DNA from 2 places in the Paenibacillus sp. FSL H8-0537 genome. Region 1 is predicted to be linked to the other one. Evidence: riboswitches for the same ligand, from Rfam matches in the RefSeq annotation. Region 1 holds a riboswitch; the other holds the start of a gene.
What was found. A riboswitch is a leader RNA that binds a small molecule or an ion and turns the genes downstream of it on or off. The one in region 1 is predicted to bind ZMP and ZTP.

Region 1 (7,413 bases):
CCGCTGCTGGAGCAATATTTAGATGAGCTGCAAAATAATCAAGTCACCTATCATTCGATTCAGGATCGCGATGGCTCAATTGAAAAACTGCTCGTTGCCATGCATCAGGAATTTTCCTTCTCGGCAGCGGGAGCGAACACTTATCTATACGCGCTTCTCCTGCAATTGATCATTACCCTTCACAGACTGCGAAGCGACGATCGCCCGTTGATCATAAAGGATGTCTCCCACTTCAACATGCTCGTTCAATTTATGGAGCAGCATGTACATGAAGAATTGACACTCGCGAAGCTTGCCTCAAGGTCCGGCTGGAGCGTCCGGCATTTGCAGCGGCTGTTTCTCCAGCACACTGGACAAACATTTGGAAACTATTTGAACCAACTGCGCATACAAAAAAGCTGTGAGCATTTGCGCTTAACACAGCTTAAAATTAGTACAATTGCCGAAATGGTCGGCTATAGCCACATCGATTCGTTTAATGCGCTTTTCAAGAAAAGAGTCGGCCAGACGCCGGGCCAATATCGCAAGCAGTTTAGATGAGGCTGAGCGATTACAGCAAGCTTCTCATCCCAATGTGCTGGCAGTCTACTCCACCCTCTCTTGTTTAATTCCTTCGAAAGCACCCGTTATTAATGACTTAATGATGCTGTCCTCCAGCCCGTCTCCTGTAACTAGCAAGCGATAAAAAATCGGCCCATAAAGCAAATCAATACACAATTCAATATCCAGCTCCCGCTTTAGTTCTCCACGTTCTACCCCTCGCATCAGCAGCTGCCCTGCTTCGGAGCGGCGCGGACGGACATACTCCTCCCGTAAAGCGGCTGCAAGCTTCGCATCAAATTGCCCCTCTCCGATAATTTCAGTAATGACCGCTCCTTCACGGCTCGTTAAAAATCGGGATAAATTAGTCGCATGCTGCAAAATATCTTCAAATACAGTACCCGTATCCGGTATCGGCAGCCTTGCCGATATGGCATACATAAAACCCGCCATTACAACGGCTCCTTTATTGGGCCACCATTTATAAATCGTAGCTTTGCTCACCTGTGCCTGCTCGGCAATTTTCTCAACGGTAACGCCGCCAAATCCAATTTCAAGCAGCAGGTTGTAGGAGGCTGTTAAAATAGCACGCTCCGCTTCAACGTTGCGAGGTCTCCCTCTTTTTGTATTCAATGGTCATTGCTCCTTTAGTGGACTTTCTTTACATTATATAAAATTTTGGGCACGTTGAAAAAAAACATTTTAAATACTGTACGTATAGTATATAATATAGCCATAAAGAAAAAAAGGATTGACACCTCCATTTGAACAGAAAGAAGGCAGGTTATTATGAAAAACTTACGCTCCAAGGACAAATCCATTCCGAACTGGCTTATGTTTCTTCTTGCCGCTGCTTGCGGCCTCATCGTGGCAAATCTTTATTATGCCCAGACGTTAATCGGGCCGATTAGCGCATCCATCGGAATACCGTTAGGGGCAGCAGGGTTAATTGTAACGCTAACTCAAGTCGGTTATGTTATCGGTCTATTATTTATCGTCCCGCTCAGTGATCTGATTGAAAATCGCCGTCTAGTCATCACCTCATTAGTTGTCGTCATTATCGCGCTAATCGGAACTATATTTGCCTCTCATACAGCAACCTTTCTGATCTCAGCTTTATTTATAGGAATAGGCTCAGTTGCTGCTCAAATTCTCGTCCCCTACGCCACTTTCCTGGCAGCAGAGGAGCAGCGCGGACGTGTTGTGGGCAATGTGATGAGCGGCCTGCTGCTAGGCATTATGTTTGCTCGTCCTTTAGCCAGTCTCGTGACGGAATACTTGGGCTGGAGAGCCGTTTTTATTTTATCTGCTATCGTGATTACAATGCTCGCAATTGTTCTATCCCGTGCGCTTCCACAGCGGAAACCAGCACCATCCCTCCAATATGGAGCATTGATTCGCTCTTTAGGCTCGTTATTGAAAGCAACGCCTATTTTGCGTCGCCGCGCCTTTTATCAAGCTTGTTTATTTGGCTCCTTTAGTTTGTTTTGGACCGTCATTCCGCTGCGTTTATCTGAACATTTTCATTTAACCCAGCAAGGCATCGCTTTATTCGCTCTCGCTGGTGTAGCAGGCGCTGTAGCGGCACCTATTGCCGGCAGACTGGCTGACCGCGGCTTGACTAAATGGCTGAGCGGCATCGCGATTGCGGTTTCTGCCCTTTCCTTTTTGACTGCCTATCTCGTGCGTGGGGATTCTTTCGCCGCTCTAGCGTTGCTGCTGGTTGCCGCTATCGTTTTGGATATGGGAGTGTCTGGAAATCTTGTATTGGGCCAGCGCATTATTTATTCGCTAGGCAGTGAGATGCGGGGACGTCTTAATGGGCTGTTCATGGCCATTTTCTTTATCGGCGGAGCCGTGGGGTCCTTTTTGGGAGGATGGGCCTATGCTTATGGCGGATGGGCTTTAGCTTCCCTGATCGGTATTTCTCTGCCAGTGGTTGCCTTTCTATATTACTTAACCGAGGCAAAACAGCCATCAGGGAATGCATAAACCTTCCTGCTTGGTATAAAGAAACTTCTTACAGCGGATAATAACTTAATTGCTCATTATCTGTCTGCTTTTTGACTGCGTTCCATAAAGAATCATGCTCAAATACACCTGGAATAAAAATAAGGGGAAGCGCCGCCTAAACCAATCTTGCATAGGCAAGTCGAGCGCTTCCTTTTTGTGTACCCAAAGCCGTTCACCCTCCTGAGGCTGCGCTAGCAGTTCTCCATCATAGGTGGTTACAGCTTTTTTTCATATAAATTTGCGCTCCAGCCATCTGCATCGTATCTGCCGCATAAAGTCAAGCCTTGGCTGACATAAAAGGCGTTAAGTGACGGGTTTTCTGCCATGCAATCGAGTCGCATCCAGGCTTTGCCGCGCCCGCGAATATAAGCTTCCGACCAAGCAAGCAGTTGACCGCCAATACCTTGCCCCTTGATGCTGCGCGCTACAGCCAGCCGATGTACATAACCGGCATCCGTATGAAATTGCTCTCCCCAAATCGGCTCGTCCCCCCATTCGACCGAAAAACAGCCCGCAAGCTCGCCCTGCAGGTAAGCGACGAATACTTCTTTCTCCCTAATAAATCCCTCCAAATATGCCAATGTAAAAGAATCCTCGCTCCACTGGCGCAAGCCCTTCGCCTCATATATCCAGCGGGCTGCTTCCTTGTATAAACGAAGCATCGCTTCCAGATCATCAGATGTAGCGTGTTTCATTTCAAGCTCGGCTTTCAAGGCAGACACTGCCAAGTTGAGGCTGTTTTTTCCTTTCTCTGCATGCCAATCATATTCAATAATAGCTGCTGTTTGCTCAGCCCGCTCTTGACCGTGCAGCCTTGCCACGACATAAAGTGCAGCATCCATGCCAGCCGTCACTCCTGCGGACATAACGCATTTTCCATTATCCACGTAACGCACGTTCTCAACAATCACAGCACTGGAAGGCGCAAGCTCACGAAGCAAATCAAGCGCCCGGCGATTCGTTGTAATCCGCAATCCATCCAGCAAATTAGCTTTGGCCAGCAGCAGCGCTCCTGTGCATACAGATAAAATAAGCTCAGCATGCTCTGCCATTTGGCGAATCCAATTCGTAAGCTTCTCATTATGCATCTCCGTACGCGATCCCATGCCACCAGGAACGATTAATAGATCAGGAACAGGACAATCCTCGAAGCTATGCGCCGGTGTGATCGCAATTCCGCTAAGCGTAAGCAAAGCTTTCTTCGTCTCGCCAACCGTGTATACGTTAAAATCTCGGTCCTTTCCACTTGAGATGGCGAATATATCAAATGGACCAGCAAAATCAAGTGTATCCACTCTCTCATAAACTAACACTGCTACATTTCTCGTCTGCTTCAATTTGCCCTCTCCTCAAGCGCAAACGGCTGTCGCCGTCCTCTGGTGGTAAAGCTAACGTTTCGCGGTGAAATATAAGCGGAGTATAAGGGGGAAACTTATACTCCGCTTATATTTTAAAATAGAAAAGTATTTGGTCAGATGACCAAATACTTTGCCCAGGCGAACGGCTGCTATGATATATGCGCTCCCCCGTAGTGCTCTACGTTTTCGCCAGTTACGCATACCAATAATTAATGCTAGTATAGCTGATTTCCGTTATTTGTCAACAACCAATTCCGACTTTCTAAATCGGCATTGAATTCCCTTCATGATCAACGAACATAAAGCGGCCGTCCGGCGTGCGGCGCTGCTCCAATAGCCCAATAATGCCGCGCGCGCTATGGCTCGCATCCAGCGGCGCCTCTCCACCGCCCATATCCGTCCGCATCCAGCCGGGATGAATACTGAGCACCTGAATGCCCCGCTTCTGCAAATATACATGTAGCTGCTGCGTGAACATATTGAGCGCTGTTTTGGATATCGCATAAGGATAATCGCCTGGATAAGCATGCGTAATGCTGCCCGCTTCAGAAGAAATATTAAAAATGGCAGCGTCCTTCTCCGTTAATAAAGGCAGCAAATGCTTCACGACACGCATAGGTCCATATACATTAATATCCATCGTCAGAGCCACTTCCTTAAAATCCAACTGTTCGATGTGTGTATTTCGAGAATTAAGAATCGCTGCATTATTGATGATCGCTCCAAGGCTCGCATTCTGCTCCTTCAATTGTGAAGCGAGCGCTGCAATGCCTTCCTCATTTGTGACATCCAGCTCCACAAGTGCTAGCCGCTCACCATATTTTTCCGCAAGTGCCGACAGCTTCTCATTTGGCGATCGAACACCCGCGACAACCGAATGTCCGCGCTCCAGCGCCTCGCTCGTCAGTTCATAGCCAAGTCCTCGCCCTGCTCCTGTAATTAAAATGTTCATGCTAAACCAGCTCCCTCTAATCAATTTCTTTTCCGAAGGAAGCTTCTGCTTCCTTAAGCGACTGCTCTAATCTGCTGCGCAGCTGCGACATCCATTCCGGCTCATTATGCCACGTTTCCGCTATCGCCCGCCTTAACAGTCAACCGTACAGAGCTCAGTCTCTTGCATTAATGCAATCGTTTCCAGAACAATGAAGCCATTGTCCTTCAAATAAGCGCTAAATGCAAGCTCCGATAGCGTATTTGCCTTATTTTTCTGTCTTACAGACCAAACTTCGGAAATCACGATTTAATCTTGACACGTTGCGTTTACACTTGTAAACTTTAAATATCGTTTACAGCTGTAAACAAATAAAATAAAGAAGGGTGAATACGATGCACGAGTCCCCACACATTACCGAGGCCGAAAGCGAAGTGATGAAGCTCCTCTGGCAAAAGGAGCCTTTGTCCGCCAGTGAGATTATTTTCAAATTAACCCAACAAATGCATTGGTCGGATCAGACGATTAAAACCTTCCTGAATAGACTTCACAAGAAAAAAGCGATTCGATTCGAAAAGTCCGGCCGGAACTACCTCTACTATCCGCTGGTTTCGCATGATGAATACTTAAAGGCCGAGAATCGTTCATTTCTGAATAGAGTTTATAAAGGAGCAGTAGGGATGATGTGCGCGAAATTTCTCGAAGAAGAGACACTATCGGATAAAGATATTGAGGAGCTTCAACAAATATTGGAGAACAAGAAGAAGCTATGAAGTATCTGGAAACAGTCTTTTCTCTTCTGTTCACTGCGTCAGCGGTATCGACGGTAATCCTATTCATACTACTCTTGATTAGGAAGCTGTTCCAAAAGCACCTTAAACCTAGAGTTATCCATATATTGTGGTTTATTGTGTTAATTAAGCTGCTGGTTCCCATTGCTCCACAGAGTCAGTTAAGCTTGTTTAATGTGCTGCCGAAAACGTTCCCGCTGGAATGGAATTCAGTTCAGAAGAGTACGCAGCTCACTCCCTTTACTAAGATCGGCACCGACACGGAAATTAATTCCAATGATATGGATATAAATAAACAGCCTCCCAAGTTCATCACGAACCAAGCAGACGAAACAGAATCTTCAGTCCCAACACGTTCTTCTCAAGACCATATTTCAGAAAGCACGGATGGAATGACTTGGCTATCGATAGGCTCGCTGGTATGGCTTATAGGGCTTCTATGCTTGGGTGGATATTACCTGTTTAGCGCGCTGATTTTCAGGAAAATAGTCGGAAACTCAGTAAAAATCGAGGAAGCTGAAGTACTCATGGCTCTTGAGGCGTGCAAACAGAAGCTGATCATAAAAAAAAGAATATACGTCTATGAAACAAGCCATCTTCGTAGCCCTTGTCTTTATGGTTTATGGAGGCCGCGGATTTATTTGCCCGAGGATATTAGCACGATCGCCGATTCAAACCAGCTAACGCATATCCTGATGCATGAACTCATCCACTACAAACGTAAGGACTTATGGTTCAACTCCCTGTGGGCTCTTTCCGTAGGAATGCATTGGTACAACCCTTTGGTGTGGCTTTCCGTAAGAAAGATGAAAGCCGATCAGGAGGTGGCCTGCGACGCGCGTGTTCTTGAAGCGCTGGGCGAGCATGAAGCTTTGTCCTATGGCAGAACCTTACTCATGCTGTCGCGTTTATTTTCCCATTCCCCCTCTTCTCGGGTCAACCTATCGTATTTTGGGGACAACAAAAATGAAGCAAAACGGAGAATGATAATGATTGCCAAGTTTAAAAAAGGTTCGTACAAGCTCTCCGCCGCTGCTATTCTCTCGGTTATTGTCTTGAGCGCCATCTTGCTTACCAATGCGTCGGATCCAGAGAAAGGTGCCGAGCTCGATATGGTTACTCAAGCAGCAATCCCTAGTTTGGATCTATATCCTATGTACAACGATTCATTCAGATGGTTTCATAGTCTCGATCGGGCACTCGATTTTCCGAAATATAACTTTAAAATACCGGATTATCTTCCTGAAGGTTATCAGTTCGAGAATGTATTATACTCTAAAAATTTCACCAGCGCCAACGATACCAATCTTATTGATGTAGCATCCATTACTTTTGTAGCTAACTTTGGCAAAAAAAATAAACAAATTATAGAAGTCAAAGCTTCTATTGGCAATGGCAATTTGTTGGAGCACAATCAATTACGGGGGGCGGCTCAATATCCCCAAAGTGCAAACGAGACTCCTCAGTACCGACAGGAAACGATGACGATCGGCGATGTCAAAGGCACTTTATTCACGGATAAGAGACGCGACAAGCAAAGGCCAGAAACGGGCACAAGCTTCTACTGGCAGGATGACAATATATGGTACGCAATCGATTATTATAGCGAGTATATTTCGCAAGAAGAGCTCACAAAAATGGTGAAATCCTTTGTTATACCGCAAAAAGTTCAGCATGTCCGCTACGACGGAGCCGGAAATTCGTTTCCTCTTTATGATGAAAAGGATTTGCTTGCGGCGGAAAACATTCTCGACTTTACGGTGAAAATTCCTTTGGAATT
Region 2 (7,413 bases), 3.2 Mb from region 1:
TGCTAGCCGACCAAGAAGTCGGAGCAAAATGCACATCAGACAACACACCTGCAAGCTGGCGGTTCATCTCTTCCGGATACGGGGACAGCTTGTTCCAAGTCCGAAGGCCCGCTTCCACATGACCAACTTGGATTTGCTTCAGGAAAGCAGCGTAGCTGGCGAGGAACGTCGTCTGTGTGTCACCGTGCACCAGCACGATATCCGGCTTTGCTTCCGCCAAAATCGGATCAAGGCCCTCCAAAACGCGTACGGTCGTTTCCGTTAGCGTCTGGCGGTCCTTCATCACATTCAAATCATAGTTCGGCTGGATTTCAAAAAAATCAAGCACCTGATCCAGCATATGACGGTGCTGCGCAGTTACGCAGACGATAGATTCAATATCGTCCGAGTGCTTGTTCAACTCAAGAACAAGCGGCGCCATTTTAACTGCCTCCGGACGCGTACCGAAAATAGTCATTACTTTTAATTTGGACAAAACAATTCACTCCTATAATCTGCTTGCGCCAGGCAGGCGCTAATTAGTGCCGAACATGCGGTCGCCCGCGTCGCCAAGACCTGGAACAATATAGCCCTTCTCGTTCAGACACTCATCCAGCGCGGCAATATAAATATCGATGTCCGGGTGCGCTTCCTGTACGGCCTTCACGCCTTCAGGCGCAGCAATTAGACACATCAGCTTAATATGCTCGCAGTCGCGTTTTTTGAGCGCAGTAATAGCCGCGATTGCGGAGCCGCCAGTAGCCAGCATCGGATCCACAACAACGAGCAATCGATTCGGAGCATCCGTCGGCAGGTTGATATAATATTCCGTTGGCTGTAGCGTTTCATGATCGCGGAACAAGCCGATATGACCAACCTTTGCAGCAGGAATAAGCTTCAAAATACCCTCTACCATGCCAAGACCGGCGCGCAAAATCGGAACAAGACCCAGCATGCGTCCCGATACGACCTTCGATGGCGTCTGCGCAACCGGCGTCTGTACGGTAATCGTTTCAAGCGGGATGTCCCTTGTAATTTCATATGCCATTAATGTTGCTACTTCATCAACCAGTTCCCGAAAATCTTTCGTATTCGTATCTTTATTCCGAATAAAGGTCAGCTTATGCTGGATTAACGGATGGTCGCAGATGACCAATTTGCTCATGGAGCGTTATTCCTCCTGTGTGATAACGTATTTCTGTATCTGTAGACACAATCCCGTATATTATAGCATTGTAAAAGGCCTGATGCATCCTGTGATTTTTCGCTTTGAAAAATCGTCCGTTTTTAGCTGCTGCAGCCGCCGCCACAGCCGCCACCGCTGTCTCCCCCACTACTGCCTCCGCAGGAGCTGGATGAGTCGCTGCCGCTGTCATGGCCGCCGCTGGAATCATCACGGTCATGAGAGGAGCCCAATCCGTCGCAGCCGTATGTCGACGACCCGCTGCCATTTGCATCTCTTTGGGCTTTTGTCTGCGCTGCATTCATTTGCTCGGCAAAGTCATTAGGCGAAGAAGCGGATATGGAATGAAAAATGAGCATGCCGGACAGCATGCCTGTCGCTCCAACTGCCGGATCATAGCCGCCCTTCCAGGAGGAAGAGGCGCCCACCGGATAAGGCTTAACCTGCTCATCGCTATTATGCAGCTGCGATTTCAAGCGCCACTGCAAATAATCTATCGTCTTCTGCATATCGGGGTATGCTGCCGCTGCATTGGCATTAAACCATTTTTCCGTCAGCCCCTGCTCCGATTGCTCTGCAAACTCATCCATCCACTCACGAGGAAGCGGCGTCTTGAAAAAGGCGCCCCACACCCGACCGCTTGCCAGCGTTTGCTGAAACAGCTCTGCGTATACCCAGTCAAACCAGGCCCGGCCATCGACATTTGGACGTTCATTTTCAGCGTGCGGGGCATGATGAATCAGCCCGCCACAGAAGGATGTGCAAAACAGCTCATACTCCCGCGTAAACATCAGCATTTCATGCCAGATGAGATCCGCACGGCCGCTGTACATCGGAACTCCCCGAAGCAGTCCGCACATTAGAAAAAATCGTTTCAGCTCGAAAAAGGTCCATTTCCATTCCTTATCGGACAAGCTCGGCAGCTGCTTGAGCACCCGATCCTTGATCCGGCTTTCAAAATCATTCGTAAGGGCAGCCTCAAGACGTTCGGCAGCCAGGCGGGCAGGATGCTGGTAAGGAACTCCCAGGGCAAGCGGCGGCTCCTCAGACGGCCAAGAGGCTAACGACAAGCTTCGCTTGCCCAGCGAATGGCCATTATCATTTCTTTTTCGCGAACGATTGGCTCGGGTTACGATTACAATTACAAGTACGATAATTACAACGTAAATCAGAACGAGAAAAATCGTATTGCTCATGGCTGTACCATCACCTTCCATTTAGCTTTGTCTGTACTATTGTAGCATGCCGAATGGTTTTACTGCATAATACATCTGCCAAAAATGAATAAAAATCCCTTTTAGTAATGGTATGAAAGCCTTCAAACGCTTGTTTATACGCAAAAATGCCGCATAGAGGCCGAAGCCCTATGCGGCATTTTTCAAAAGTCTATGATTAGTATTTCAGTTCTGTATAAAGCGGATATTGCGATGTCAGATCGCGAACGATTTGGCGGGATTTTTCTAGCGTTGCCTCATCCTTCGGATTTTTCAGCGTAACAGCGATCACTTCGCCGATTACTTTCATCGCTTTCTCATCCATGCCGCGCGAAGTGGCAGCTGGCGTTCCAAGACGGATACCGCTAGTGATGAACGGGCTCGTTGGATCGAAAGGAATCGCGTTTTTGTTAGCTGTAATACCGATTGAATCCAGCACGTGCTCGGCTTCCTTGCCTGTGATGTTCAGGGAACGCGTGTCGATCAGCATCAGGTGGTTGTCTGTGCCGCCGGATACGATGTTAATGCCTTCTGCAACGAGCGTATCGGAAAGAACCGCGGCATTTTTCACAACGTTTTGCGCGTATGTTTTGAACGATGGCTGCAAAGCTTCGCCGAGCGCTACTGCTTTAGCCGCAATAACGTGCATCAGAGGGCCGCCTTGTGTACCTGGGAATACCGCTTTGTCGATCGCAGCTGCCCACTCTTTACGGCACAAGATCAAGCCGCCGCGAGGACCGCGAAGCGTTTTGTGCGTTGTTGTTGTAACGAAATGTGCATGCGGCACTGGGTTAGGATGAAGACCAGCAGCCACAAGACCTGCAATATGAGCCATATCTACAAAAAATAGCGCGCCTACATCGTTGGCGATTTTAGCCATTTTTTCGAAATCAATAATACGCGGGTATGCAGATGCGCCAGCTACGATCATGCGAGGGCGGTGCTTGAATGCCGCTTTGCGAACTTCTTCATAATCAATCGTGAAGGATTCTTCATTTACGCCGTATGCTACAAAGTTGTAAAGCAAGCCGGAAGCATTAACCGGGCTGCCGTGCGTCAAGTGGCCGCCATGTGCCAAATTCATGCCCAGTACCGTGTCGCCAGGCTTAAGCGCCGCCAAATAAACAGCCATGTTCGCTTGTGCGCCGGAATGCGGCTGTACGTTGGCATGGTCTGCGCCAAACAGCTCTTTTGCACGATCGCGTGCGATATCTTCAACGATGTCCACATGCTCACAGCCGCCGTAGAAGCGTTTGCCTGGGTAGCCTTCCGCATATTTGTTCGTCAAAGCAGAACCCAAAGCTTCCAGAACAGCTTCGCTTACGATATTTTCTGATGCGATTAGCTCGATGTTATCGCGTTGGCGCTGCAATTCCAGTCCCATTGCTTTCAAAACCTCTGGATCTTGTTTACGTAGATTTTCCATTATAATTGCCTCCTCAGTAGTGTGTACTTGTTATATAAATAAGGATTAAGCAGGATATGCTCGTCAGATACATGTTCTACGGGATATACGCTCGATCCGCCAATAATAAACGCTTATGAAATACTATTGATTAATCGCAAGTCCCGGCCGACTGCTCCGGAGTCAATACAACAGCATCACGGCTGTCTGCCACGCCACCGAGCTCATACACCGCACGCACACCGCCAATCAGCTTTGGCCGCGTAACCGCCATCGTGACATGCGCCTCGCCAATGCTGCGGATAGAAGGCCGCACCGGAACCGCTACTCTGCGCAAATGCATACCGATGAAGGTATCGCCAATATCTATTCCAGCATGAGCGGCTACCGTCTCGACGAGGCAAGCATCGCTGATGTGCCGATATGCGTAAGCCGCCATGGAGCCTCCTGCCTTCGGAACGGGAATCGCCGCAACCTGTTCAAGCCCATAGCGTTCAGCGGCATCACGCTCGATAACGAGCGCACGGTTTAAATGCTCGCAGCATTGATACACGGGATAAAAGCCAATGTCGCGGCGCACAGCCTCCACTCCAGCGAAAATTTCCGCAGCAGCTTGGAGCGTGCCCGACGTTCCAATGCGCCGGCCCAGCACCTCGCTCGTGCTCGTGCCGATGACGAGAAGCTGTCCAGCCCGCAGGCTGCCCGCTGCCGCAAGCTCGCGAACGATCGTCTCTACTGCACTTGCTATCGCTATCGTTTCCTCGTTTGCTCCCATCGCAGGCGGCCTCCTTGTTTGACTAACCGTTTCCATGCAGGCATGGAACAACGCCTTCTTCCGCGCTCATTTAGCTTAAGCGTTATATTTTTGCTCGATTTGGCCTACTTTATGAATGCGTCCCGCATGGCGTTCGCCGCCGGAGAATGGCGTATCCAGCCAAATGCGAAGAATTTCCTGTGCAACGCCTGGGCCAATGACCCGCTCACCCAGCGCAATTACATTCGTATCATTATGCTCGCGCGTCGCTTTGGCGGAAAATAAATCGTGCACCAGCGCACAGCGGATGCCTTTAACCTTATTAGCGGCAATCGACATGCCAATGCCTGTTCCACAAATGAGAATGCCGCGGTCGAATTCCCCGCTTGCCACCTTTTCAGCTACAGGCAGTGCATAATCCGGGTAATCAACCGATTGATTGCAGTCACAACCGAAATCTTCAATTTCGTGTCCAAGCGATAGCAGAAATGGTACAATTTCGTCCTTCAGCCGATAGCCGGCATGATCGGCCCCAATGGCAATTTTCACGTATAAACCTCCTCCAAAGTATGACGATGCTGCACTTACATGGATACTTGCGGTGCACGGCACATGAACTCCGCTTCCGCAATTCGACGCTTTTATTATACCTAAATTTGTCCCAAAAGACGAAAAAAGAGCATGACATGCTCTTCAGCATGCTGCTCTTTGCCCAGGCGACCGGCCGTATGTTCCGATGCTCCACCGTGGTTACCCACTTCCGTCGCCAGTCACATCGGAAACCGTATATCTGTACCCATCATAGCCGAATTATTTTGAAAAATCAATCGTTCCTGCGCCTAAATTCGCGCTTTCCCTTTTTGCGTTGCCGCAGCTATCCGCTTATTCCTGCTTTAAACGCAAGAGCAGCAGCTGCAAGCAGCTGCGAATTTCCTCGGCGCAGCTTTTGTAATTCTCAAGCGTTCCGCCAAACGGGTCTATAATATCAAAGCTCGGTATGCGTCGCTCCAGCGCTAGCAGACGATTGCGTTCGCCATCGCTCAACTGCTGTCCCAGCGTCTGCTTCATATGCAGCTCCGTATACAGCTGCTCCAGCTCCCTAATGTCTGCCAGTACACCTGTGTCCTGATTAACATACTCTTTGAGCGTATGTGCTTTGTCGACGGCTTCAGGAAACCATTGGAGCAGTCCTCTTTTGTGGCTGGCGGTCATCGTAAGCACGAGGTCAGCCCATTTCACCGCTTCTCCAGTCAGCGCGCACGAAGAGCTCTGATGTTCAATGCCATAACCACGCAGCACCTCTGTCGCATGGCCGGAAACGGCCAAACCATCGATTGTCGAAATGCCTGCCGAACGCACTTCAATCGCTACGCCCTGCTGGCCCGCCATATTTTTCAGCATCGCCTCCGCCATCGGAGAACGACAGGTATTTCCCGTACAAATGAACAAAATGCGCTTCACGCCGCATGCCCCCTTCTATGTGTACCAAGGTGAAACGGCTGCCCTTGTCCTCTGGCGGTGCAGCTCGTTTCAGTCCGAGAAATATAAGCGTATTTATATATGTCCAACTTATAAATTCTTATATTTCAAGCGTAAACGGCTGAAGCCGTCCTTTGGCGGCAAAGCTTCCGTTTCGCGATGAAATATAAGTCTGTTTATACATGTAAACTTATAAATTATTATATTTTCAGAAAATAAATATTAAACCAAACACGAGCAGCACCGCGCCGCCGCATGCTTCGCCGTAGCCGCCCAGCTTATGACTGACCCTTTGTCCCAGCAGCAGCCCTATGATCGACATCATACTGCCAAAAAAACCAAACAGCAGCACCGTCAACAGCAAATCGGCTGCAAACATGCCGAGCGTTACGCCAACGGAAAAAGAATCAGCGCTGACACCTAGCGCGAACAGCATCGTTCCCCAAATCGTGCGGTGATCAAAGGTTTGTGCATCTTCTCCCCTCAAGGAGCTATAAATCATATGCCCGCCGAGCAGCACCAGCAGCACACCGGCAGCAGCCGTTGCTACATGACCAAGCATGCCGCTGACGAATCCCCCAGCGTACATGCCCCCGAGCGGCATAATAATATGAAATATACCGATAATGGCACTTAATCGTATCATATGGAGCCAGCGAATGCCGCGCAGCCCAATTCCAATTCCTAGTGAAAAAGCATCCATGCCAAGCGCAACCGCCATAAGCAGCAGTGTAACAAATTGCCCTCCAAGCAAATGGCTACCCCACAAAACGATCTCCCCCCACGTCCGCACACATTAATACTCCAACATATGCGGGCATGGGGACAAACATACTATAGCTTGTTTAAACGTGCCTGGAGATATTCTTACCCTTATATCATGTTAGGCAAACTCCAAAGCTTGATTCACATAACTGCATAATCGGCACGACAGGCACAAGCTTCAACTATCCTAGTGAAAAATAGGGCGCTGGCTTAAGCTTGTCTCCCCCTTATACCTGATTAATGCGATGTCCAGCTGCCTTGAGCAGCCGATTCATAAGCGCAGCTCCAATACCTTCCGGCACGCAGCCTTCTGCCCAAATTCGCTGCACGCCAGCAGCATCAAACTGGCGCAATGCCGCATATAGACGATGCGCAGCCTGCTCCAGCTGCTGCCCGCTCCCATAAGTGAGCACGAGGGCGGAGCCGCCTTCCATAGCAACGACCTGCTCATTGAACACGAGCACGCCTGCTTTCAGTCCAGCGTTTGCAGCTTGCGACACCTGCTCCTGCATATAAGCAACACGCCTCGCGGCTGAGCTTCCTTGCACAATGCTAAGCTCGCCCTTCGGCGCATAATGCGTGTATTTCATGCCCGGGGAGCGCGGGGCGGCAAGCTCCTCCGCTGCCGATTCGG

Region 2: another riboswitch for ZMP and ZTP. It lies ahead of rpiB (ribose 5-phosphate isomerase B); the one in region 1 lies ahead of MHB80_RS13885 (GNAT family N-acetyltransferase).

The regions. Positions count from the first base shown of each region.
Region 1 is NZ_CP150290.1:3,293,661-3,301,073, reverse strand. It holds gene MHB80_RS13905 (AraC family transcriptional regulator) at 1-540, shown strand, start outside; gene MHB80_RS13900 (TetR/AcrR family transcriptional regulator) at 586-1,173, opposite strand; gene MHB80_RS13895 (MFS transporter) at 1,330-2,532, shown strand; partial or broken gene MHB80_RS13890 (DNA mismatch repair protein MutT) at 2,561-2,760, opposite strand; gene MHB80_RS13885 (GNAT family N-acetyltransferase) at 2,769-3,890, opposite strand; ZMP/ZTP riboswitch at 4,037-4,118, opposite strand; gene MHB80_RS13880 (SDR family oxidoreductase) at 4,174-4,863, opposite strand; gene MHB80_RS13875 (BlaI/MecI/CopY family transcriptional regulator) at 5,238-5,615, shown strand; gene MHB80_RS13870 (M56 family metallopeptidase) at 5,612-7,413, shown strand, end outside.
Region 2 is NZ_CP150290.1:6,529,656-6,537,068, forward strand. It holds gene wecB (UDP-N-acetylglucosamine 2-epimerase (non-hydrolyzing)) at 1-475, opposite strand, end outside; gene upp (uracil phosphoribosyltransferase) at 515-1,144, opposite strand; gene MHB80_RS27660 (hypothetical protein) at 1,267-2,358, opposite strand; gene glyA (serine hydroxymethyltransferase) at 2,555-3,802, opposite strand; gene MHB80_RS27670 (TIGR01440 family protein) at 3,933-4,556, opposite strand; gene rpiB (ribose 5-phosphate isomerase B) at 4,632-5,084, opposite strand; ZMP/ZTP riboswitch at 5,239-5,319, opposite strand; gene MHB80_RS27680 (low molecular weight protein arginine phosphatase) at 5,418-5,996, opposite strand; gene MHB80_RS27685 (manganese efflux pump MntP family protein) at 6,223-6,735, opposite strand; gene MHB80_RS27690 (L-threonylcarbamoyladenylate synthase) at 7,007-7,413, opposite strand, start outside.